Regions from separate parts of the Solibacillus sp. FSL H8-0523 genome, predicted to be linked through region 1. Evidence: riboswitches for the same ligand, from Rfam matches in the RefSeq annotation. Region 1 holds a riboswitch; each other region holds the start of a gene.
The links. Region 1 has a riboswitch for S-adenosylmethionine ahead of NSQ62_RS19040 (bifunctional homocysteine S-methyltransferase/methylenetetrahydrofolate reductase). Riboswitches for the same ligand answer to the same signal wherever they lie in the genome.
Positions count from the first base shown of each region.

Region 2: another riboswitch for S-adenosylmethionine. It lies ahead of NSQ62_RS19725 (ATP-binding cassette domain-containing protein); the one in region 1 lies ahead of NSQ62_RS19040 (bifunctional homocysteine S-methyltransferase/methylenetetrahydrofolate reductase).
Region 3: another riboswitch for S-adenosylmethionine. It lies ahead of NSQ62_RS12835 (Na+/H+ antiporter NhaC family protein); the one in region 1 lies ahead of NSQ62_RS19040 (bifunctional homocysteine S-methyltransferase/methylenetetrahydrofolate reductase).
Region 4: another riboswitch for S-adenosylmethionine. It lies ahead of metK (methionine adenosyltransferase); the one in region 1 lies ahead of NSQ62_RS19040 (bifunctional homocysteine S-methyltransferase/methylenetetrahydrofolate reductase).

Region 1 is NZ_CP150291.1:3,806,840-3,812,836, reverse strand. Features, by position in the region: gene hemG (protoporphyrinogen oxidase) at 1-1,140, shown strand, start outside; SAM riboswitch class I at 1,262-1,366, shown strand; gene NSQ62_RS19040 (bifunctional homocysteine S-methyltransferase/methylenetetrahydrofolate reductase) at 1,470-3,311, shown strand; gene metH (methionine synthase) at 3,304-5,997, shown strand, end outside.
Region 2 is NZ_CP150291.1:3,941,714-3,947,710, forward strand. Features, by position in the region: gene NSQ62_RS19705 (hypothetical protein) at 66-206, shown strand; gene NSQ62_RS19710 (glutathione peroxidase) at 339-884, shown strand; gene NSQ62_RS19715 (DUF948 domain-containing protein) at 937-1,338, opposite strand; gene NSQ62_RS19720 (NlpC/P60 family protein) at 1,453-3,006, opposite strand; SAM riboswitch class I at 3,180-3,279, shown strand; gene NSQ62_RS19725 (ATP-binding cassette domain-containing protein) at 3,380-4,405, shown strand; gene NSQ62_RS19730 (methionine ABC transporter permease) at 4,395-5,057, shown strand; gene NSQ62_RS19735 (MetQ/NlpA family ABC transporter substrate-binding protein) at 5,071-5,922, shown strand; gene NSQ62_RS19740 (M20 family metallopeptidase) at 5,937-5,997, shown strand, end outside.
Region 3 is NZ_CP150291.1:2,575,104-2,581,100, reverse strand. Features, by position in the region: gene NSQ62_RS12840 (ABC transporter ATP-binding protein) at 1-218, opposite strand, end outside; gene NSQ62_RS12835 (Na+/H+ antiporter NhaC family protein) at 341-1,639, opposite strand; SAM riboswitch class I at 1,717-1,815, opposite strand; gene NSQ62_RS12830 (acyltransferase family protein) at 2,007-2,984, shown strand; gene NSQ62_RS12825 (LysE family transporter) at 3,201-3,833, shown strand; gene NSQ62_RS12820 (RAxF-45 family protein) at 4,008-4,139, shown strand; gene abc-f (ABC-F type ribosomal protection protein) at 4,239-5,855, shown strand; gene NSQ62_RS12810 (ASCH domain-containing protein) at 5,848-5,997, shown strand, end outside.
Region 4 is NZ_CP150291.1:3,195,579-3,201,575, reverse strand. Features, by position in the region: gene ytzI (YtzI protein) at 1-13, opposite strand, end outside; gene NSQ62_RS15920 (DNA starvation/stationary phase protection protein) at 250-693, shown strand; gene NSQ62_RS15915 (transposase) at 777-1,094, shown strand; gene NSQ62_RS15910 (NUDIX domain-containing protein) at 1,140-1,607, shown strand; gene NSQ62_RS15905 (prolyl oligopeptidase family serine peptidase) at 1,591-2,385, shown strand; gene pckA (phosphoenolpyruvate carboxykinase (ATP)) at 2,562-4,148, opposite strand; SAM riboswitch class I at 4,359-4,470, shown strand; gene metK (methionine adenosyltransferase) at 4,820-5,997, shown strand, end outside.

The DNA.
Region 1 (5,997 bases):
GAACTCGTTTATAACGAAACGGGCATTTCCTATATTCATACGAATAACGAGTTACACGCAATTCCAGCTGGTTCAACGTTTGGTATTCCAATGAGCATGGAGTCGTTAATGGCAAGTACACTTATTTCAGAAGAAGGCAAACAGCGTGCGCTAAAAGATTTAGAATTACCGAACACAAATTTTACAAAGGAAAGCTCAATTGGCCATTTCTTAGAGTACTTCCTAGGTGAGGAAATTGTGCGTAAACAAATCGCACCAGTGTTAGCGGGGGTATATTCAGGTGATTTGTATCAATTAAGTCTCAACTCGACATTGCCTTATTTAGTCGACTATAAAAATGAGTACGGTTCGATTATGAAAGGCTTTGAAGCAAACCGTGCACAATTTGAGAAGGCGGCAAATAAAAAATTCATTTCGTTTAAAGGTGGCTTATCGGCGTTGATTGACCGATTAGAAGAGACTTTACCAGAAGTGGAATTCATGAAAAATACAGCGATTCAAGCCGTTGAAAAACAGGGTGAGCGCTACTGTGTTGTGTTAGGAAACGAAACGCTTATTGCGGATATCGTTGTCCTTGCAACACCAAATGAAACGGTGTCTACGGTATTACAAGACGCTGGTTTACGTACGCAATTAGAAAAATTCACGACTGCCTCAGCATTAACGATGTATGTTGGTTTTGATGTGGCAGATCGCATGTTACCAGCAGATGGCACGGGCTTTATCGTATCCCATAACTCAGATTTAGTATGTAATGCCTCAACATGGACGAGTCGTAAATGGAAGCATACGTCGTCAGAAGGTAACTTACTTGTCCGTTTGTTCTATAAAAACATTAATCCGCGCTACGAGGAGCTAGCTGCCATGACCGATGAACAACTGACAGAGGTCGCTTTAGGCGATATAAAACTAAGTCTGGGCATTGAAGAAAAGCCGACTGTTGTTAACGTCACAAAGTGGATCGGCCAAATGCCGCGTTATGATTTAGCACATAACGAAGCGTTAGGTCATGTGATAAAAGAATTAGCTTTGCATTATCCAAATGTCTTACTTGCGGGCTGCTCTTATTTTGGTGTTGGAATTGGTGCGTGTATTCAAAATGGCAAAAAAACAGCCGAACAAATTATCGCACGTGTTTAAATCGGAATTACCCAAATGAAGCGTTTTCATTGCATGAAAAAGCACTTTATTTGCCTAAAGGGTTGACGTTCCAGTGTGATAAAGTTATGATTCATTTAATTATTTGAAAAATTCATAAAATTTCTTATCGAGAGAAGCAGAGGGAACTGGCCCGGTGAAGCTTCAGCAACCAACATTTCATTTGTCAGGTGCTAAATCCAGTTGGCGCTTCGCCAGAAGATGAGAAGGAAACGAAATCCGACATGATAGAAGCCTTCTTTTTATATGAAAAGAAGGCTTTTTTATAGTGTTAATAGACTGAAAATACTGTGAATAATGGAGTGAAGGCGATGGGTTTACTACAAGATTTAAAAACAAAGGTATTAACGGCAGACGGTGCGATTGGCACATTATTATATTCGTATGGACTGGATTATTGTCATGAGGAAATGAATGTGGCACGTCCGGAAATTATTGAAAAAATTCACGGAGAGTATATCGCTGCGGGTGCAGATATTATTCAAACGAATACATATGGAGCAAATGCTATTAAGCTCGCACGCTACGGCTATGAGGGACGTGTGCAGGAATTTAACGAAGCGGCACTGAAAATCGCGAAGCGCGCAGCAGCGGGTGGCCAGTACGTACTTGCAACAATTGGCGGGATTCGCGGCATTCGTAAAAGCGATGCCACACTAGAGGAAATTTTAGTGGCATTTAAAGAGCAAGCGGAGGTACTACTTGCCGGTGAGCCAGACGGATTTTTACTTGAAACGTATTATGATTTTGAAGAATTAGCGCAGAGTGTACAACTACTGCGTACATTAACGGATTTACCGATTATCGCGCAAGTAACGATGCAAGAAGCAGGCGTACTACAAAACGGGATGTCGCTAAATGAAGCGTTACACGATCTACAACGTTTAGGAGCGGATATTGTAGGTAGCAACTGTCGACTAGGGCCATTCCATACGATTCAAGCGTTTGAAGGAGTAAGTCTACCGGAAACGGCATATTTATCGGCTTATCCGAATGCCTCACTTTTAGATGTAGAAGACGGCCGCGTTGTGTATGAATCGGAAACGGACTATTTTGCACGTGCCGCAGAAGAGTTAGTGAACCAAGGCGTGCGTTTAATTGGTGGGTGCTGCGGGACAACGCCAAAGCATATCGCAGCAGCGAAAAAACGTTTAGCCAAGCTTTCGCCAATTGAAGAGAAGGCAGAAACAAAGGGACGTACGGAATTTGTCCGCGTGGCAGAACCGCGTAAACATGAACCACTGCACGAAAAAGCAAAGCGCGAGCGTTCGGTAATTGTTGAACTCGACACACCGCGTCACTTAGAAATTGATGGCTTTGTGGAGGGTGCGAAAAAGCTAGCAGAGGCGGGCGCGGATGTTGTGATGATGGCAGATAATTCATTAGCCTCACCTCGTATTAGTAATATCGCGATGGCGGCGATTTTAAAGGAGTACGGCATTCGCTCACTGCCACATTTAACTTGCCGTGACCGTAACTTAATTGGCTTACAGTCTCATTTAATGGGGCTGGATGCACTAGAGCTACATGACATTTTAGTTGTCACAGGAGACCCAACAAAGGTTGGCGATTTCCCAGGGGCAACGAGTGTGTATGATGTGTCGTCAATGGAGTTAATTTCACTCATTAAGCAATTAAATGAAGGTGGCTCGTTTACCGGGAAGTCACTACGTAAACAGGCGAACTTCTCTGTAGCAGCAGCTTTTAACCCAAACGTGCGTGTGTTAGATCGCGCAGTGCAGCGTTTAGAAAAGAAAATTGAGCATGGCGCGGATTACTTCATCTCGCAGCCGGTATATACAAAGGAAAAAATTGTAGAAATTTACGAAGCAACTAAGCATCTAGAAACGCCTATTTATATCGGCATTATGCCACTAACTTCATCACGCAGTGCCGAGTTTTTACACCATGAAGTGCCAGGCATTAAACTATCTGATGAAGTATTAGCACGCATGGCAGCATGTGGGGACGATAAAGAGGCAGCAACACAAGAAGGCTTAGCAATCGCGCAAGAATTACTAGATACAGCATGTCAGTATTTCAACGGTATTTACTTAATTACACCGTTTTTACGATACGATATGACATTACAATTAATGGATTATGTAAAACAGTATGACGCGAAACATAAAGGAGAAAAAACAAATGTTTAATCACCCAATTCATGAGCAATTACAAAAACGAATTTTAGTCATCGATGGTGCCATGGGGACGATGCTACAGGCTGAAAATTTAACGTACGAAGATTTCGGCGGCGAGGACTTAGATGGCTGTAACGAAAACCTTGTACTGACACGTCCTGATGTACTAAAAAAAATTCATCGTGCCTATTTAGAAGCGGGCGCAGATATTATTTGTACCAATACATTTGGTGGAACGCCGCTTGTATTAAATGAGTATGATTTAGGACATAAAGCGGATGCAATCAATACAGGTGCTGTCAAAATCGCATTAGATGCGGCACGTGAATTTTCAACACCAGAATGGCCACGCTTTGTTGCAGGAGCAATGGGGCCAACGACGAAAACTCTATCGGTAACAGGCGGTATTTCGTTTGAGGAGCTAGAGGAAAACTTCTACCAACAGGCAAAGGCGTTAATCGAAGCGGGCGCGGACTTAATCTTATTAGAAACGTCACAAGATATGTTAAACGTTAAGGCTGGAACGATTGCGGTACACCGCGCATTTACAGAGTTAGGTAAAGAAATTCCGGTGATGATTTCAGGAACAATCGAGCCGATGGGGACAACATTAGCCGGGCAATCGATTGAAGCCTTTTACATTTCGATTGAACATATCAAGCCATTATCAGTAGGGTTAAACTGTGCGACAGGTCCAGAATTTATGACCGATCACCTGCGTTCATTAGCGGAGCTTTCGACGGGTTATATTAGCTGTTATCCAAATGCGGGATTACCAGATGAAGAGGGCTGCTACCATGAGACGCCGGATTCGTTATCAAAAAAACTACAAGGCTTCGCTGAAAAGGGCTGGTTAAATATTGTGGGCGGCTGCTGTGGGACAACGCCAGCACATATCGCAGCCATTCGCGCGGCAGTTGACGGCTATGCGCCGCGTCAGCCAAAAGAGGCGACGCACGGTCACGTTCTCTCAGGGATTGAACCTTTACAATACGATGATTCGATGCGCCCATTATTTATTGGAGAGCGTACAAACGTTATCGGTTCACGTAAATTTAAAAACTTAATCATCGAGGGGAAATTCGAAGAGGCGGCTGAAATTGCGCGTGCCCAAGTGAAAAATGGGGCGCATGTCATTGATATTTGCTTAGCAAACCCAGACCGTGATGAAGTGGAAGATATGAAAAACTTCATGCAAGAAGTCGTGAAAAAAGTGAAGGTGCCGCTTGTAATCGATTCAACAGACGAAAAGGTTATGGAAGAAGCACTTAAGTTTTCACAAGGGAAGGCAATCATTAACTCGATTAACTTAGAGGACGGTGAAGAGCGCTTTGACGCGGTGATGCCACTCGTCAAAAAGTACGGTGCCGCACTTGTTGTAGGTACAATTGATGAAATCGGGATGGCCGTTACACGTGAGAAAAAACTTGAGGTGGCCCAACGCTCGTTTAAATTACTAACAGAAAAATGGGGCATGTCACCAGGGGATATTATTTTTGATCCATTAATGTTCCCAGTTGGTACAGGCGATGAGCAATATATCGGAGCAGCTGAAGAAACAATCGAAGGGATTCGTCTCATTAAAGAACACTTACCAGGGTGTTTAACCGTGCTTGGCGTAAGTAACGTGTCATTCGGTTTACCGCCAGTTGGTCGTGAAGTGTTAAATGCGGTGTATTTATACCACTGTACACAAGCAGGCCTTGATTATGCGATTGTGAATACCGAAAAGCTAGAGCGTTACGCGTCAATTCCTGAGCAGGAAATTAAGCTTGCGAATGACTTAATTTTTAATACGAATGATGAAACATTAGCAGTATTTACCGACTTTTACCGTGGTAAAAAGAAAGATGCGGTCGTAAAAGAATTACCAGCAACGGTTGAAGAACGTTTAGCTTACTATATTTTAGAAGGTACAAAAGAAGGGTTAATTGAAGATTTAGATTTAGCACGTCAAATCTTTGAGACGCCACTTGAAATTATTAATGGACCACTGATGGCCGGGATGGCAGAGGTTGGTCGTTTATTCAACGCTAATCAGTTAATCGTAGCCGAAGTACTTCAAAGTGCGGGCGTTATGAAAGCAGCCGTTGCACATTTAGAGAAATTTATGGAAAAAGGCGATACATCAGCAAATAAGGGAACGATGGTGCTTGCGACTGTAAAAGGTGATGTGCATGATATTGGTAAAAACTTAGTCGATATTATTTTAAGCAATAACGGCTTCCGTGTAATTGATTTAGGGATTAAAGTGACACCAGCGCAACTTATCGAAGCGATTCGCAAAGAAAAGCCAGATTTTGTTGGGTTATCGGGCTTACTTGTAAAATCGGCACAGCAAATGGTCATTACCGCGCAGGACTTTAAGGATGCGGGCATTGATATTCCAATTTTAGTAGGGGGTGCGGCCTTATCGCGTCGCTTTACTGAAACGAAAATTGCTGATCAATATGATGGTCCTGTTATTTACTCAAAAGATGCGATGCAAGGCTTAGAACAGGCCAATCGTTTAATGAATAAAGACGAGCGGGAGCTATTAATCGCCGAATTAAAGGAATCACGCGAACAGCGTTTAGAGGCAGATGCCAAACGCGCGGCACGCCCAGTCGTTGAAGTTACGGAAAAACCTGTGCGAACAGTGAGTGATGCATCGGTGCTGACGCCAAAAGATTTAGTGCCGCATGTGAAGCCGGATTAT
Region 2 (5,997 bases), 130 kb from region 1:
CTTTTCATAAACTCCATTTACGGGTATACGTACTTATGTGTAAAATTAGCTAAGAGATGATCGAAATGACAGAACAACAATTATTAAATGATGGCTACCGGAAATACACTGGAGAAAAAATCGATGTGTTTTTCTCAGCAACGCTTTGCGCTTTTTCCAAAGCACAATTCGAGAAAAATCCTGATTATCAGGATGTATTAAAATAATTTTTAAAGCCTTTTGAAAAGACAAGAAAGCTTTTCAATGGGCTTTTTATCCTTTACCAATCAAATTTATGGAATTTTCCAAGTTATATTTATATAATGGCTAAGAAATTAGATACACATAGGAGGGTTTTTATGAGCATTTATAATTATTTAGTTGAAAAGCCAAATGGTGAAATTTTATCAATGGAAACATACCGCAACAAAATAATGCTAATTATGAATACAGCAAGTCAATGTCAATTTACATACCAATACGAAGATATGCAAAAGCTTTATGAGAAATACCAGCAGAAAGGTTTGGAAATTTTATCGTTCCCTTGTGATCAATTTGGCAACCAAAACCCAGAAGACGGGGAAACGACAAAGACCCAATGTAAATTACAGTACGGAGTGTCTTATCCAATTTTCGATAAAGTGGAAGTAAACGGTGTAAAAGCGCATTCCTTATTCAACTATTTAAAGCATGAAGTTGATTGTCCTGAATTTGAAAAACATTCCATGCAGCAAAAATTATTATTTAATCATATTCAAGAGAACTATCCCGATTATTTAATCGGTCGCAATATCCGCTGGAACTTTACCAAGTTTTTAGTAGATTCAACAGGGAAAGTCATCAAACGCTTTGAACCCGATACTTCGATGCTTGATATCGAAAAGGCGATTGAAGAGCTTCTATAAACAAATAAAAACAGATGAAATGACCCGTTCGTGGTCCATTTCATCTGTTTTTTTAAGCTTTACGATTTAAAAAGCCCATTGCTGTATTTGTCCATTGCTCCACCTGTGCTTGACGCTTCGGATCATCCGCTGCTTTTTTTATTACTTTAGACGTTAGGGCCTGCGTGGAATCATTGATTTCATTTAACACGGTGCCTGTATTTTTCAACGATTGAACAACGCCCTGCACTGACTCCTTTTTATACTCGATGTCTTGCTTCATTTTATCAGCTGTTGCTGCAAGCTGAGTTGTCTGTGTTTGAATACCATTCATTTGCTTTTGAATGCCATCTGCGTGCGCAAGTAAGACCGTCGCTGTATTTTTAAACGGGACAATGACCGCAACGATACAGACGATTAATACAACAACCGCGATTGCGACAATAATAACAGATGCTAATAACCAACCATTCATTCCAACGCCTCCCACTTCGTTTTCTTTATTCTATTATATATACCCAATTTCCCACTAGTGATAAATAAGAAAATCCACAATCAAATATATTTAAATTTGATTGCGGATTAATTTTTATAAGTATCGGCGTGCGCCAGAATAGTTTCTTTTATATGCGCCTTGGTTCATGTTTTCAATTTTTACTTTTGACGCATAGTGTGGTGCATGGAGCATTTTACCCCCACCAAGATAAAGTCCTACGTGGTATACCTTCCCTTTACCGCCATTATAAGCGAAAAATACAAGGTCGCCCGGCTGTAAATCTTTTTTCGCTACTGCCTTACCACCCTTTGCTTGGTAGAACGAATCACGCGGAATCATAATGCCGTGTGTGCGGAATACCGCATATAAAATACCTGAGCAATCATAGCCCCAAGAAGATGTACCTGCCCATAAGTATGGTAAGTCTAAATAACGTTTGGCCTCTTTTATAATCGTTTCAGCTGTTGGTTTTGGTATATCACTATACTTTTGATACGTTTTTGCATCGCTTTTCTTTAATAATTTAATGCCTTTATTTGGCGTTTCGACATGATAGTACGTGTCATCTGTCTTAACTACCGGTAAAATCGTTGCATAACTAATTTCTAAGAACTTCTCTTTATTGATTTCGTTTATTAATGTTGTTTTCTTTGCCGTTACGACTGCAATCGCACAATCATCATAGTTTTTCGTTGTAACAGCAACATGTGATTCTGGCACCCATCCTGGATAACCAGCCTTTAAATACGGCACATACTGATCCTTTGCTGCAATTCGAGACCATTTTCCTTTCTTTTCTATAAGCGTTACCTCATCGCCATATAATGCCTGTGTATCTGTTTTCCCAACAAGCCATTTTTTTTGCATGATCGATAAAGATGACACCCATTTTTGCATGTCTACTGGATCTTTCTTTGATGGATAATCAATGTTACGTGTTTGATTTGATTTATTCCACATATTTGTTACCGCGACATCGACAACATAGCGCTTTTTATCCGTCTCCACAACACAGCTTTCATACACTGGCTCTTTAGGTTCTGTTAGACGTAATGTCGGCTCTAAAATACGTGCTAAGTAGGAAACAAAATCTCCACGTGCTATCTGTGCATTCGGGTTAAATTTTTCATTTTTTGCTGGAATAAAAATTCCATTTGCAATAAATGCTTGAATCGTAGCATACGCATCGTGATTTGTCTTAATATCTATATAACCTAATTTCGATTGACCAGTTAATTGATACACTTGTTCTAACGTTTTCACCGCTTGAACACGTGTTACTATTGCATCGGGATTAAAATTGCCTTCAAAGCCCGACATAATACGAGCTTCGGTAATCGCAGCAATAACCGGCATTCTTTCATCATCTTGTGCTATGTCTGCATATGTAGGGATTGCACTTACTTCTAGATCTAACTGTAATGTACGCACTAAAAATTCAGCCATTTCATAACGTGTTAAGGCTTCATTTACTCGGAATGCTTCGTTCGGTGTTATTGTAATCCCACCGTAATCACTAAGAACCACCAGCTCTTGTTCTAATTTTGAACCGTCTCCCACATCGATAAATACCTTCGCTTGCCCACTCGTATGAAAACTAAAAAATACTAAAAGCATAACTACAATTTGAACAATTCTCTTTGTCATTATTCTTTTCACTCCTATTCATTTCTCTAAAATATTATTCTAACAAATATTTCCTCCCATATCTCATATAATCGAATATTATTCAGAATAAAATATTTTTTCGAAAAATATATATTGACAATCAGTTTACTGGGATTTAATATTAGGTTCACAGCAAGCAACCAATTAAATATTTCTTATCAAGAGAGACTGAGGGACAGGCCCTGAGACGTCTCGGCAACAGCTTATTAGCCTCGTGCCAAATCCTGCAAGTAATGACTTGAGAGATAAGAACAAAAGTAGACTTTTCAAACTTTCGTATCTTATTTTTAAGATGCGAAAGTTTTTTTTATGAAAAATTTCGCATTGTATTCTAATAAAGGTGGGCGTTAAAATGATTGAATTTTCGAATATATCAAAGTCATTTAAAATAAAAGATCGTGAAGTTCATGCGGTTCGCGATGTGAACTTAACCATTGAACAAGGTGACATTTTTGGGATTATCGGCTTCAGTGGTGCTGGCAAAAGTACGCTACTGCGCTTAGTCAACTTACTTGAAAAGCCTTCTACAGGTACTGTCAAAATACAAGGAACTGATTTAGCATCGCTAGCTCCAAAAGATTTACGCCAATTACGTCGCCGCATCGGTATGATTTTTCAAAATTTCAACTTGATGACATCACGAACAGTCGCTGGCAATATTGCCTATCCACTTAAACTGGCTGGTACACCAAAAGCTGAAATCGAGCGACGTACAACAGAGCTTTTAAAGTTCGTGGGGCTATCTGAAAAAGCAAAAGACTACCCCGAACAATTATCTGGTGGGCAAAAACAACGTGTCGGAATTGCCCGTGCACTTGCAACGAATCCAGATATTCTCATCTGCGATGAAGCAACATCCGCACTGGATCCAGAAACGACAGCTGATATTTTAAAACTGTTAAAACGAGTAAATGAAGAATTCGGCATTACGATTTTACTCATCACCCATGAAATGCATGTTATTCAGACGATTTGTAATCGTGTCGCAGTCATGGAACAAGGGCAAGTGATTGAACAAGGAGATGTGTACGAAGTGTTTACACAACCACAGCACACAACAACGCAGCGTTTTATTCAATCGGTGCACCAAGATGTTCCTTCACCACAGATCTTACAAGAGTGGCAACGTTCTGGTGGGCAGCATTTATACCGCGTATTATTTAAAGGGTCGCTCACACATAACCCGCTACTCTCTGAAATTACGCAAAAGCATCACGTACCATTTAACATCATTTATGGTTCCGTACGAGAGCTACAACAAAAATTATTTGGTAACTTGCTCATTTCATTCCAGGGTGAGGACGAACAAATAAAGAAAGTCATCGAAGAGCTTTCACAGCAAGTTGACGTAGAGGAGGTGCTATTAAATGAAGGTTGATTGGAGTACATTTTGGCCAAGAATTATTGAAGCAACTGGCGAAACACTTTATATGGTTATTTTGACGCTTGGTTTTGGTTCAATTCTTGGTATTTCCATAGGAATACTTTTATTCGTAACACGTGAAAATAATATTTTAGAAAGCAAGTTAACATTTAACGTACTTAATATTTTAATCAACATTGTACGCCCCATTCCGTTTTTAATTTTCTTAGTAGCAATTTCGCCGCTAACACGAATTGTTATGGGAACAACAATCGGTACAAGCGCAGCCGTATTCCCAATGACAATTGCCGCAGCATTCGGCATTGCACGTATTGTAGAAACAAACTTAATCAGTATCGACCCGGGTGTTATTGAAGCGGCAAAAGCAATGGGTGCGAGCCCACTGCAAATTATCTTTACCGTGTTAATTCCAGAAGCATTAGGACCACTTATTTTAGGGTTAACCTTTGTAACAATTAGTTTAATCGATTTCTCAGCGATTGCAGGTACAGTTGGTGGCGGTGGTTTAGGTCATATTGCCATTACTTATGGTTATCAACGATTTGATGGCTCTGTCATGGTTGTCACCGTCGTCATTTTAATCGCATTAGTACAACTCGCACAATGGCTCGGCAATACATTAGCAAAAAAAATCTTAAGACGATAGGAGAACTATACTTATGAAAAAAATCTTATTAACAGCCCTAACAGCATTATCAGCTTTCACATTAGCAGCATGTGGTGATGACAAAGAAGTCGTAAAAATCGGGGTAAACGGTGCAGATGGTGCACAGTGGCCAATTTTAGAAGAAAAACTTGAAAAAGAAGGCATCGATATTGAATTAATCGAGTTTGCCGATTATACACTACCAAACAACGCATTAGCACAAGGTGAAGTAGACTTAAACGCATTCCAGCACATTTCATTCTTAGCAAGCTATGTCAATGAAAGTGGAAACGAGCTTATTCCACTTGGCTCTACAGTATTCGCGCCTCTTGGCTTATACTCAGAAAAAATTAAAGACGTAGGCGAAATTAAAGAAGGCGATAAAATTGCGATTCCTGATGATCCATCTAACCAAGCACGTGCACTACGCTTACTTGAATCAGCTGGCTTCATTGAATTAGCCGATGATTTCGGATTATTCGGTGATCCAACAAAAATTACGGCAAACAAATTAAACTTAGACATTATCCCAATGACAGCACAGCAAACACCACACGTACTACCAGATGTAGTTGCAGCAATTATTAACAACGGGATTGCCGGTCAAGCAGGTTTAAATCCAGGTGAGGACCCAATTTATCGTGAAGTTGCGGAAGATGAAAATGCCTACCCATATGTCAACATTATCGCTGCACGTGCAGAAGATAAAGACAACGAAGTGTACAAAAAAATTATTGAACTTTACCATACAGAAGAAATTGAAAAAGCCATTCAAGAAGATACAAACGGTGGTCAATTTATGACAATCTTAACAGATGAAGAATTAGAAAAATCATTCGAAGATTTAAAAGTAATATCTAAATAAAGGGAGGAATTACCATGACAGTAACAATTGAAAACGAAACAATCATTCATTCAGTACAACAACAGAGCGAGAAAT
Region 3 (5,997 bases), 1.2 Mb from region 1:
TGCAAAGCGGTTAAGTCGGCAACGTTTTGTTCGCCGTTACATGTAATCATGCCAGAATTGATGGACTCGTCTCCAACAATGCATTTAAATAATGTCGATTTACCAGCACCGTTTTCACCCAGCAACAAATAACATTGCCCCAACTCGAATGTAATGGATACATTTTGGAGTACTGAATGTGACGCATAGGCCTTATTTACTTCGTGTAATTGCAACATGTAAAAACCCCCAATTTTGTCTATTTACTAACTATACAAATGAGCGTTCAGAAAAGTTCAAAAAAATTTTAGGAAATAAAAAAATCCGCAAACAAGCTTTCACTCGTTTACGGAATCTATTATTATTTCTGCGTTTTTGCCTTAGGATAACCGATTAAAATTGCAATCACACCACATACCCCAACTAAAATCGAGTAATACGAATGCTGCATCATTAAAATAGGGGAGATGCCTGCAACACTTGCTGCGACTAAGAACTGTGCACCGTATGGGATAATCCCTTGTACAACACATGAGAAAATATCAACGATACTTGCTGATTTGCGCGGTTCGATCTCATACTTCTCGGCAATATTTTTAGCTAAAGGGCCTGCAATCATAATGGCGATTGTATTATTTGCTGTTGAGAGGTCTGTTAAACCCACAAGTCCAGCCATCGCAAATTCCGCATCTTTTTTTGATTTGATTTTGCGAGTTGCTAGATGGACGATGAAATCAATCCCACCATTATGACGAATAACTTCAACCATCCCACCGATTAAAATCGCTAAAAACGCCATTTCAAACATGTTGCTCATTCCTGTGCCAATCGCTTGCACAAATTCCATAATTGAATAGCTACCATCGATGAAGCCGATCATCCCAGCTAAACCGATGCCACTCGCTAATACAGCAAAGACATTCAAACCAATTAACGCAAAGACAATAACAAAAATATACGGAATCACCTTATACCATTCAAAGCTAGCATATTCGATGTGAGCAGAGGCATCTACTGTTAACACCGCTAAAATGATACAAGTAACAATTGCAGCAGGTAGCACGATGAAAAAGTTCACTTTAAATTTGTCCTTCATTTCTGCTCCTTGAGAACGAACCGATGCGATCGTTGTATCTGAAATAAACGATAAGTTATCCCCAAACATAGCACCACCAATGACTGTTGCCATTAATAGTGGTATTGAAATATCCGTTTGCTCCGCAATGCCTAAGCCAATTGGTGCAAGGGCGACAATCGTACCAACTGAAGTCCCCATCGCCAGTGAAATAAAGCAGGCGATGACAAACAGCCCGACAACAAGTAAATTTTGCGGTATAACTGATAACGCAAAGTTCACGGTTGCATCAATCGCCCCCATGCCTTTCGCGGTTTCTGAAAACGCCCCCGCTAGTAGGAAAATCAGTACCATTAACATCACATTCGGGTTGCCAGCACCTTTTGTAAAAATATCAATTTTTTTAGCAAATGGTTCTTTGCGATTCATGACAATGGCGACAACACTTGCGATTGTAATCGCGACAATTACCGGAAAGGCATAAAAATCATCAAGCACAATACCTGAACCGATAAATAAAATTAAAAACACAACAAATGGGACAAGTGCCCACGGATTTCCTTTTTGCATGACTGTCTCCTTCACGTTCAAATCATAATTAATACATACAAAAAGCCTCTTCTTAACTAAATAAGAAGAGGCATGTAGTCATTCATATACTCATCTTATCTTTCAAGAACGCACTCTTGCAGGATTTGGCATAGAAAAATTCCGCTGCCGAGACTTCAAAGGGCCTGTCCCTCCATCTCTCATGATAAGAAACTATTTAATTTTTTGAAATAAGCATTAGATTATACGAAAAATTACTATAAGTCAATTTGTTAGTTAGTTCTGAATAATCGATTTAGTTTGGGGATTCGGAAATGAAACACTTTAAGCAAAAAGGTTTCGTATTGGTCGATGAATTGTTATGATAGCACATGTAATTTTTTTAAAGAAGGAAGTTTTTAATATGGACAAGCAGTTAACTGCTGGAGGGCGCGATGCGTATTTTGATAATGCGAAAGCGCTGTTAATTGTCGGTGTTGTGTTGGGACACACACTATCAGGCATGCTTGGAGAAACACGCTGGATGGATAGCTTATACATGTTCATTTATACGTTCCATATGCCGGCATTTATCTTTGTAACGGGCTATTATGCAAAGGTGTTACGTACGAAAAGAGATTGGTGGAAGCTTATAAAATCGGTCGTACTTCCGTATTTTATTTTCCAATTTCTTTATACGGCGTATTATATATATGTTTTAGAACTTAGCGTTACGTTCAATTTTTTTGAGAACTTACGTTGGGGATTGTGGTTTTTAGTCAGTTTATTTTGTTGGCGTGTACTGTTGCCTTTTTTCACACGATCAAAATGGATGATTGTGGTGGCTTTAGTTATTTCATTAATCGCGGGTGAACTGCCATTTATTAATGAACTATTTTCGTTGTCACGTACAGTTTATTTCTTTGTCTTTTTTATAGCAGGCTATCATTTGTCCGTTGATCCATTAAAAAAGGCGGGGAAAAGAGGAAAGCTAATTGGCGTTATCGTACTTGTCCTCATATTTATCAGTATGTATGTGATGAATGATACCTCTTGGCGAGAATGGTTATTTGGAAGGTTGCCATATATTGAATTAGAACCGTTTATTTTTGGTAACGGGATGTTAAACCGACTGACTATTTATATGATTTGTGGAGTCGCGATGATTGCTTTTTTAGCAGCTGTACCGACAAAGAAATATAGTTGGACCGTAATTGGGCAACGTACAATGGCCATTTATTTATTTCACCTTGCTGCTGTGCAGACTTTTCGACAACTGCCTATTTACGAACAATGGCTACAATTAGGTAACTATTATTTCTTCTTTTTGTTTGTATTCCTAACCATTGCTGTACTTGCGCTTCCACTCTTCAGCAAGATTTTAAGTGGAAAAATTAAATGATAAAGAATATACAGGAAATTGCTAACGGTTTGAAAAGAGGTTTCCGAATCCACATGGTCAAAGCACTCGAGTTATTCGGGTGCTTTTTCTATTAGATGCACATAAAAGAACTAATTTATTGTAATTTGCAGTAACTTGAAAATTCATAAATATTCAAATATAATAATATTTATGAAACGGACGTAAGAAGGAATCATGCTTGGAAGAAGTGGTTACATGAGTTTGTATTTTGCCTATGTAATGGTGGGATTAGCTATTGCAATGCCTGTAGGGGCTATTACAGTTGAGATGACGAAACAAGGATTGAAAAATGGTTTTATGCATGGCTGGGCTGTAGGGCTAGGCGGGATGACGATTGATTTGGCGTTAATTTTCGCGTTATATTTAGGGGTAGCAAAATTTTTAGCGCTACCATACATCCAACTGCCGCTGTGGATTGTTGGGGCAATCTTTTTATTTATACTTGCCTTTGATTCTATTAAAAATGCAGAAAAAGATATCACCTTAGCGGGAGAAAAAGTGAATAAATCCTTGTTTTCTACGTACCGAAATGGCTTATTAGTCGCTGTTTCACCAGGGAACTTAGTGTTTTGGATATCGGTATTTGGCGCGGTTTTAGCCGATTCCTATGTAGGCGAGAATAGCCATCAATTTTTAATAGTTGCGTTAGGAATTTTATCAGGTATTTTACTACATGATATTGGTCTTTTAACGATTGTCTCATTGACAAGAAAAGTAATGAATCGAAAGATGATAAAATGGACTTCTATTATTGCCGGGTTGTTATTATTTGGCTTTGGTTGTTATTTTATTTATGAATTTTTTCTCGATTTAAAAGCAATAGTTTAACGGATAGAAGCTTTAAAAGAGTGTACTTTATTAAACAGGTGATGCCAACAAATGAGGGCAGCCTGTTTTTTATATTAAGGAAACTATAGACTCATACAAAATTACATTTTTAGTATTTATTTTTACTGAAATATGGTAATATTGAAATAATTAAAATGGACGGAGGTGAGGAGAATGAAAAATTTAGCTATGGAGACAGGTGTAAATGTAGATACAGCTATGTATTTTGCACGTGTCATTACTTTTGATTTGGCTACTAACGGGATAAGTCTGCCCTTTTTTAGAAAAATTAAAAATAATGCGTAGCTAATTAACCTCATTCTTTTCACGATTTTAGGAAAGACTGCTTCGTTAATGAGCAGTCTTTTTTGTGTTTTTTAGCTACGCCAAGGAGAGCGTAGAAAGATGCAATTAAAAGCAGAAAATATTACAAAAACATTAGGTGGCAACACCATCTTTACTAATCTGTCATTCGAAGTAAATACTGGGGAACGCGTTGCAATCGTTGGACGAAATGGTTGTGGAAAAACTACCTTATTTAAAGTTTTAGCGGGTATTGAATCCCTAGATGAAGGTCGTATTGTTAAAGCAAAGGGACAAACAATCGGTTACCTACATCAAATCCCAAACTTTAAAGAAATCAAAGTATTTGACGTACTTTCACAAGCATTTACAAAATTACACGAAATGAAAGAACGACTATCTGCATTGGAACAAAAAATGGCCATAGATCTATCTGATAAAGTATTAGCATTGTACGGTGAGGTACTCGAGCAATATCAAGTGGCTGGTGGTTATGAAATTGAGGCAAAAATCGCTTCGATTGCTAACGGGTTGAAACTAACATCGCTACTAGAGCAATCATTTGACGCGCTAAGTGGTGGTGAAAAAACGAAAGTCATGCTTGCGCAAATTTTACTAAAGCAACCGGACATTTTATTACTTGATGAACCGACAAACCATCTTGATTTAGCAGCGATAGAGTGGTTAGAAGATTATTTACATTATTTTAAAGGGACAGTCATTGTTATTTCTCATGACCGTACATTTTTAAATCGAATTGTCCAAAAGGTAGTTGAAATTGAAGATGGAGAGATTTGGGTTAGCAAAGGAAACTACGATCAATATATTCAAAATAAAGAGGCAAAAATCGCGCAACAGTTTGCACAATATCAGGAACAGCAAAAGAAGATTCAAAAAATAAAAGAAGCCATCCGTCGTTTACGTCAATGGGCAAATGAAGCATCCCCACCGAATCCTGATTTATATAGAAAAGCAAAGGCAATGGAAAAAATGCTCGCACGTATCGAGTTAGTGAAGAAGCCAAAAACAGAGCGTCAAATGAACTTACAATTAACATCAGAAGAGCGCTCTGGTAAAGAAGTATTTTCATTACGTAATGTTTCACACGGCTTTGAACATGATTTCTTATTTATGGACGTAAATTTGCCTGTGCTGTATAAAGACCGTTTAGCGATTGTAGGAAATAATGGGACAGGGAAATCTACGTTACTAAAGATTTTACTCGGAGAATTACAACCATTAGATGGTGAAGTGCAGCAAGGAAGTAATTTGAAAATTGGTTATCTCGCGCAGCAGTTTAATCAATTTAATGGAAAAGAGCGTTTAATTGATGCATTTCGTCATGAGGTATCGTTGACAGAATACGACGCGAGGCACTTGTTAGCACAATTTTTGTTTTACGGCCATGATGTGTTTAAAAAAGTTGAACAGCTGAGCGGCGGGGAAAAGATGAGACTACGTTTAGCACAATTGATGGTGCAACGATGTAATGTCCTCGTGTTAGATGAACCGACAAATCATTTAGATATTGAAGCGCGAGAGGCACTCGAAGAAGCACTTGAAAAATTCGATGGGACGATACTTGCGATTAGCCATGACCGTTACTTTTTACAAAAGCTGTTTACGAAGACAGCGTGGCTAGAAAATCAGCAATTAACCCTTCATAACGGTCCATTCGAATGGGCTAAAACAAAACAAAGGGAGTTACGTGATGAATAAAATCGAAACCTATTGGCAGCAATTTTGCGAGCTAGAAGGTTTACAAGATCTACGTTATACAGAAGCATTTCAATTTGGCGAAAAAGCAGATTGGTTAGCAAGTTTAGTTGTTGAAGGAACGAAAACCGCCACTTGTTCGAGT
Region 4 (5,997 bases), 610 kb from region 1:
TTGTCGTCATCATCTTACCTCCAGCTTTTTAAATTCTCTTCTATTTTACAATAAATAGGGAGTGTGAAATTTGACTATATTATGTTTTAAAACGTTTTCATTCGGCAATAATAAAAAAGATTGGTGAAATTCAGTTTTTTGTCACAGTTATTGTGAGGAAAGTGTATTATGATATTGGTGAGAATGTTTTTCAATTAGGTATAAAATTTCTATATAGAAATTTTAAATATAATTTATGAGGTGACAAGCATGGCAGAAGCAAAATTAAACGGTCAATTAAACGAATTAGTTGCAACATGGTCAGTATTGTACACAAAACTACATAACTACCACTGGTACGTGAACGGTCCATCATTCTTCACGCTACACACAAAATTCGAAGAGCTTTACAACGAAGTAACACTAAATTTAGATGAAGTCGCTGAGCGCATTTTATCTAAGGGTGGTAAGCCGATTGCGACGTTAAAAGAGCATTTAGCCTTGTCGTTAATCGAAGAGGCAACAGGCAAAGAAACAACAGAGCAAATGGTAGAAACAACAATTGCCGATTTTGAAACGATTATGAAAGCATTAAAACAAGCGATGGAAACAGCTGGTGAAGCGGGGGATAATCGTACGGAAGACTTATTAAACGCAACCTACCAAAGCTTAGAAAAACACGCTTGGATGTTAAACGCGTATTTAGGGAAATAATAAAGAAAACGACTCCGAATTTGGGGTCGTTTTTTGCATAGTTTTGCCGAATTTGCTCATGTTACGCTTAGAGGTGAGTAAATTTGGGAAAGCAAAATGTTTATGTATCGGTTGCTCATTTAACATGTAACTTGCAACCAGGGTCATCCTATGAGTTTGTATTACAAATGGATCCAATTAAAGCGCGTGTGTTTTCGAAGTTATTTACACAAATGCAAAGCTTAGAAGCAGCGAATGCGTTTCGTGCGCATCTGCCGTATATTCCGTATCATATGGACCGACTAAATCATGAGATTGATTACCGGCTCCAAAAAATCTATGCGCTCATTCATGAGTTTGGCGATGATGAAGCAAAGCGATTTGTTGAACAGCTACCGTATTTTCGTGCACACGTCTATTGAATGATCCGCGTTCGTTCGCTACACTAATAAGTAGGAGTTGAGCGAATGTTTACATTTATAGATGAAAACGGATTAAAGGTAGATTTACGTTTTGATGAAGGGCCATTTACCGTGGAGCCGAGGCATGTATTAGCGCTCGTGCAGCACGAAGGGAAATGGCTTTGTACTATTCATACAAGCCGAGGCGTAGAGTTTCCGGGAGGCAAGCAAGAAGAGGGAGAAACACTCGTAGAAGCGGCTGTTCGTGAAGTGTATGAGGAAACCAATGTGATTGTAGAAGGTGCAAAGTGGTTTGCGTATTATATTGTGCACGATAACATTCCGTTTTGTAAGGCGGTTTTCACAGTGAAGGTAAAAGAAATCGAACCTTTTGTTGGTGACTATGAGACAGACGGGATATTATGGCTAACAGAAGAAGAGCTTTGGCAACAGCCAAATTTAAGCTTTTACATGCGAGATGCCGGCATGAAAAAGATGTTACAGGAAGTGAAAAATCATGAACGACAATGGTAAGGTTTTTGCAATACGCCCATACCCATCGCCAAATGCGCACATTCGTTTGGATGAGGTCACTTATTGGTCACAGGGGTTACGTGTAAAAGGCTTATTAGCACGCCCGAAAGAAGCAGGGGACTATGAAGCACTTCTTTACTTACGAGGTGGGTTACAGTCAATCGGCATGGTACGCCCAGCGCGTGTTGCACAATTTGCTAGCCAAGGGTTTGTCGTATTTGCACCGTATTACCGAGGCAATCGAGGGGGCGAAGGGAAAGACGAATTTGCAGGCGATGATCGTCATGATGCGATGAACGCCATCATGGTATTAAAACAATTTATTGCGGTTGAAAAAGTGAATGTATTCGGCTTTTCGCGCGGTGGTTTAATGGCGTTATGGACAGCAATTTTATCGGATGAGGTGAAATCACTTGTAACGTGGGCTGGGGTTTCAGATGCAACGGCAACTTATTGGGAACGTGTGGATATGCGTCGCGGCTTAAAGCGTATTGTTGGGGGCACGCCAAATAAAGTACCAGAAAACTATGAGGACCGCACACCATTATATGATGTGGCAGACATTCAAGCGCCCGTACTGATCATTCATGGTACTGAAGACCAGCACGTGGATATCGAGCATGCCTATCAGCTTGAGCTCTATTTAAAAGATGAAGGCAAAGTTGTAGAAACCTGGTTTTCATTTGGCTTAAAGCATCATTTCCCACCGAAGTTAAATCGTTTAACTGTTCAGAAATTATGTAGTTGGATGAAATCAAAAAAGGATGCTACGCATTAGAGCCGTGCGTAGCATCCTTTTTGTGTACTATGATATACATTACATTTATATGATGTTTATCCTGATCTGAGCAACATGTTAGTAAGACACTCGTAGGTTAAACGTTATGTCGCATTGATTGAGCGAGTCTAGGTATTCGCGCCAGTATATTGGCGCGAATGCCTTTTCCTAGCAAATTACGCTAAAGGACCGCCTTTTTTCACGATTACTTCATCAACATTTGCAAACTTCGCGAAGTTGTTGTTGAATAGCTCAGCTAGTTCAGCTGCTTTTTTATCGTACGCTGCTTTGTCAGCCCATGCTTCACGAGGGTTTAATACTTCTGTTGGAACACCTTCGATTGCGACAGGGATGTTTAATCCGAATACGCCATCTTGGATTGTTTCTACATTGTTTAATTTGCCTTCGATCGCTGCACGAACCATTGCACGCGTGTAAGAAAGCTTCATACGAGAACCTACACCGTACTCGCCGCCAGTCCAGCCTGTGTTTACTAGGAACACTTGAGAACCGTGCTCGTCGATTTTTTGGCCTAACTGCTCCGCATATACAGTAGCAGGAAGTGGTAAGAATGGTGAACCGAAGCATGTAGAGAATACTGGCTCCGGCTCTGTAACGCCGCGCTCTGTACCAGCTAATTTCGAAGTGAAGCCGCTTAAGAAGTGATACATTGCTTGTTCTTTTGTTAATTTAGAAACAGGAGGTAATACGCCAAATGCATCTGCTGTTAAGAAGATGATTGTATTTGGGTGACCTGCTACTGATGGTAATACGATGTTATCGATGTAGTCGATTGGGTACGCTACACGTGTATTTTCAGTTAATGAACCGTCATCATAGTCACAAATGCGTGTTTCAGTATCTACTACGACGTTTTCTAATACTGAACCGAAACGAATCGCGTTGTAAATTTCTGGTTCATTTTCTTCTGATAAGTTGATTGTTTTTGCATAGCAACCACCTTCAATGTTGAATACGCCAGTATCTGACCAGCCGTGCTCATCATCGCCGATTAATTTACGGTCAGCGTCTGCTGATAACGTTGTTTTACCAGTACCTGATAAACCGAAGAATAAAGCAACATCGCCTTCTTCACCAACGTTTGCTGAACAGTGCATTGGGAAAATCCCTTGCTCTGGTAATAAGTAGTTCATAATACCGAATACTGATTTTTTCATTTCTCCAGCATATTCAGTACCACCGATTAAGATGATTTTCTTTTCAAGTGAAGTGATGATGAATGTTTCAGAACCTGTGCCATCTACTTCTGGATCTGCTTTAAAGTTTGGAGCAGATACGATTGTGAAGTCAGCAGCGAAAGAAGCTAAGTCTTCGGCTGTTGGACGGATGAATAATTGGTGGCAGAATAAGTTGTGCCATGCATATTCATTAATTACTTTAATAGATAATTGAGAAGCTGGATCTGCTCCTGCAAAGCCGTCGAATACGAATAATTCATCGCGCTCTTTTAGGTAGTCCATTACTTTTACGTAAAGCTTGTCGAAGACTTCAGCAGAAATCGGACGGTTTACTTTGCCCCAGTCGATCTTGTCTTTTGAACCTTCTTCTTCAACCATGTATTTATCTTTAGGAGAACGGCCAGTATATTTACCTGTTTCAGCACGTAATGCGCCTTCTACAGTTAACATTGCTTCTCCACGTGATGTAGCTTTTTCAACTAATTGTGGAACTGATAATTGAGATTGAATGTTTTCCCCGTTTAAAAGTTCTTTCAGCTCGTTAGCAATTTCTACCGAATTCATCTATTAAATACCATCCTTTTTTATAGTATTCCCTTGTGAAGGGGAGTTGTTTGTTAATTCAAAAATAGTATAACACATTGAATATAATAATCTATACTAATTCTGAATTATTTTTTAATGAATTTCTAACGATTTTAAAACTGTACGAAATAAGACAAAATTAATTGACAGGGGCATCGTTTTTACGTAAGATGTGTAATTGAACGGATACTCTTATCCCGAGCTGGTGGAGGGGCAGGCCCTATGAAACCCGGCAACCTGCGCAAGTCGCGTGTTGGTGCCAACCTGATGCAAGGGCAAAACTACCCTTGAACGATAAGAGTGAAAGGTATCGAATATAATTCCCTTTCCTCACGCGTGATGAACGCGACTCATGAGAAAAGGGATTTTTTTGTTTATAAATTAGAACGATAAAAGTAACAGCCTTTCAAAACCTCGTGTCAAAGCAAATGCTTGACGTTTATCCTGCATTAAGGGACAGTAACTGTTTACTTTAATGGGGAAGTGAAACATGGCGTAAGTGGACAAGCAACGGTCTCTTAAAGCCCGATTGGTAAAAGCTTGGGGATGTTAAATCGCACCGAGCCAAGTTTCACTTTATCGAAAAAATAAGCGGACATGGGTAATGAGTACCGTATCTTTAGTAAGAGTGAATTTAGGAGGAAAATGACATGACAAATCGTCGACTGTTTACATCAGAAAGTGTAACGGAAGGACATCCAGACAAAATCTGTGACCAAATTTCAGATGCTATTTTAGATGCCATTTTAGCAGCAGATCCAAATGCACGTGTAGCTTGTGAAACTACGGTAACAACAGGTTTAGTATTAGTAGCGGGCGAAATCACAACTTCAACATATGTAGATATGAAAGGAATTATTCGTGATACGGTAGCAGAAATCGGCTACACACGCGGTAAGTACGGATTTGACGCTGAAAACTTAGCAGTACTTGTAGCGGTTGGCGAACAGTCTCCTGACATCGCGCAAGGTGTTGACCAAGCGTTAGAAGCACGTGAAGGTTCAATGACAGATGATGAGTTAGAAGCGATTGGTGCAGGTGACCAAGGCTTAATGTTCGGTTATGCATGTAACGAAACACCAGAGCTTATGCCAATGCCGATTTCTCTAGCACATAAATTAGCGCGTCGTTTAGCAGCAGTACGTAAATCAGGGGAACTTGCTTACTTACGTCCAGATGGTAAAACACAAGTAACAATCGAATACGATGAAAACAACGTACCAGTACGTGTGGATACAATCGTTATTTCAACGCAACATGATGAAGAAGCAACATTAGAGCAAATTCAAGCAGACATGAAAGAATTTGTTATTAAACCAGTTGTACCAGCTGAATTATTAGATGAAGCGACAAAATACTTCATCAACCCAACAGGCCGTTTCGTAATCGGTGGACCTAAAGGGGATGCAGGTCTTACAGGTCGTAAAATTATCGTAGACACTTACGGTGGTTATGCACGTCATGGCGGTGGCGCGTTCTCTGGTAAGGACGCAACAAAAGTTGACCGTTCTGCCGCTTATGCAGCACGTTATGTAGCAAAAAATATCGTAGCAGCAGGCTTAGCTGATCGCGCGGAAGTACAATTAGCGTATGCAATCGGTGTAGCACAACCGGTATCAATCGCGGTTGACACATTTGGTACAGGCAAAGTAAATTCAGAGCAAATCGTTGAATGGGTACGTGAATTATTCGACTTACGCCCAGCAGGAATTATTAAGATGTTAGACTTACGTCGTCCGATTTATAAGCAAACAGCTGCTTACGGTCACTTCGGTCGTACAGATATAGATGTCCCTTGGGAAAAAACAGATAAAGCAGAAATTCTTAA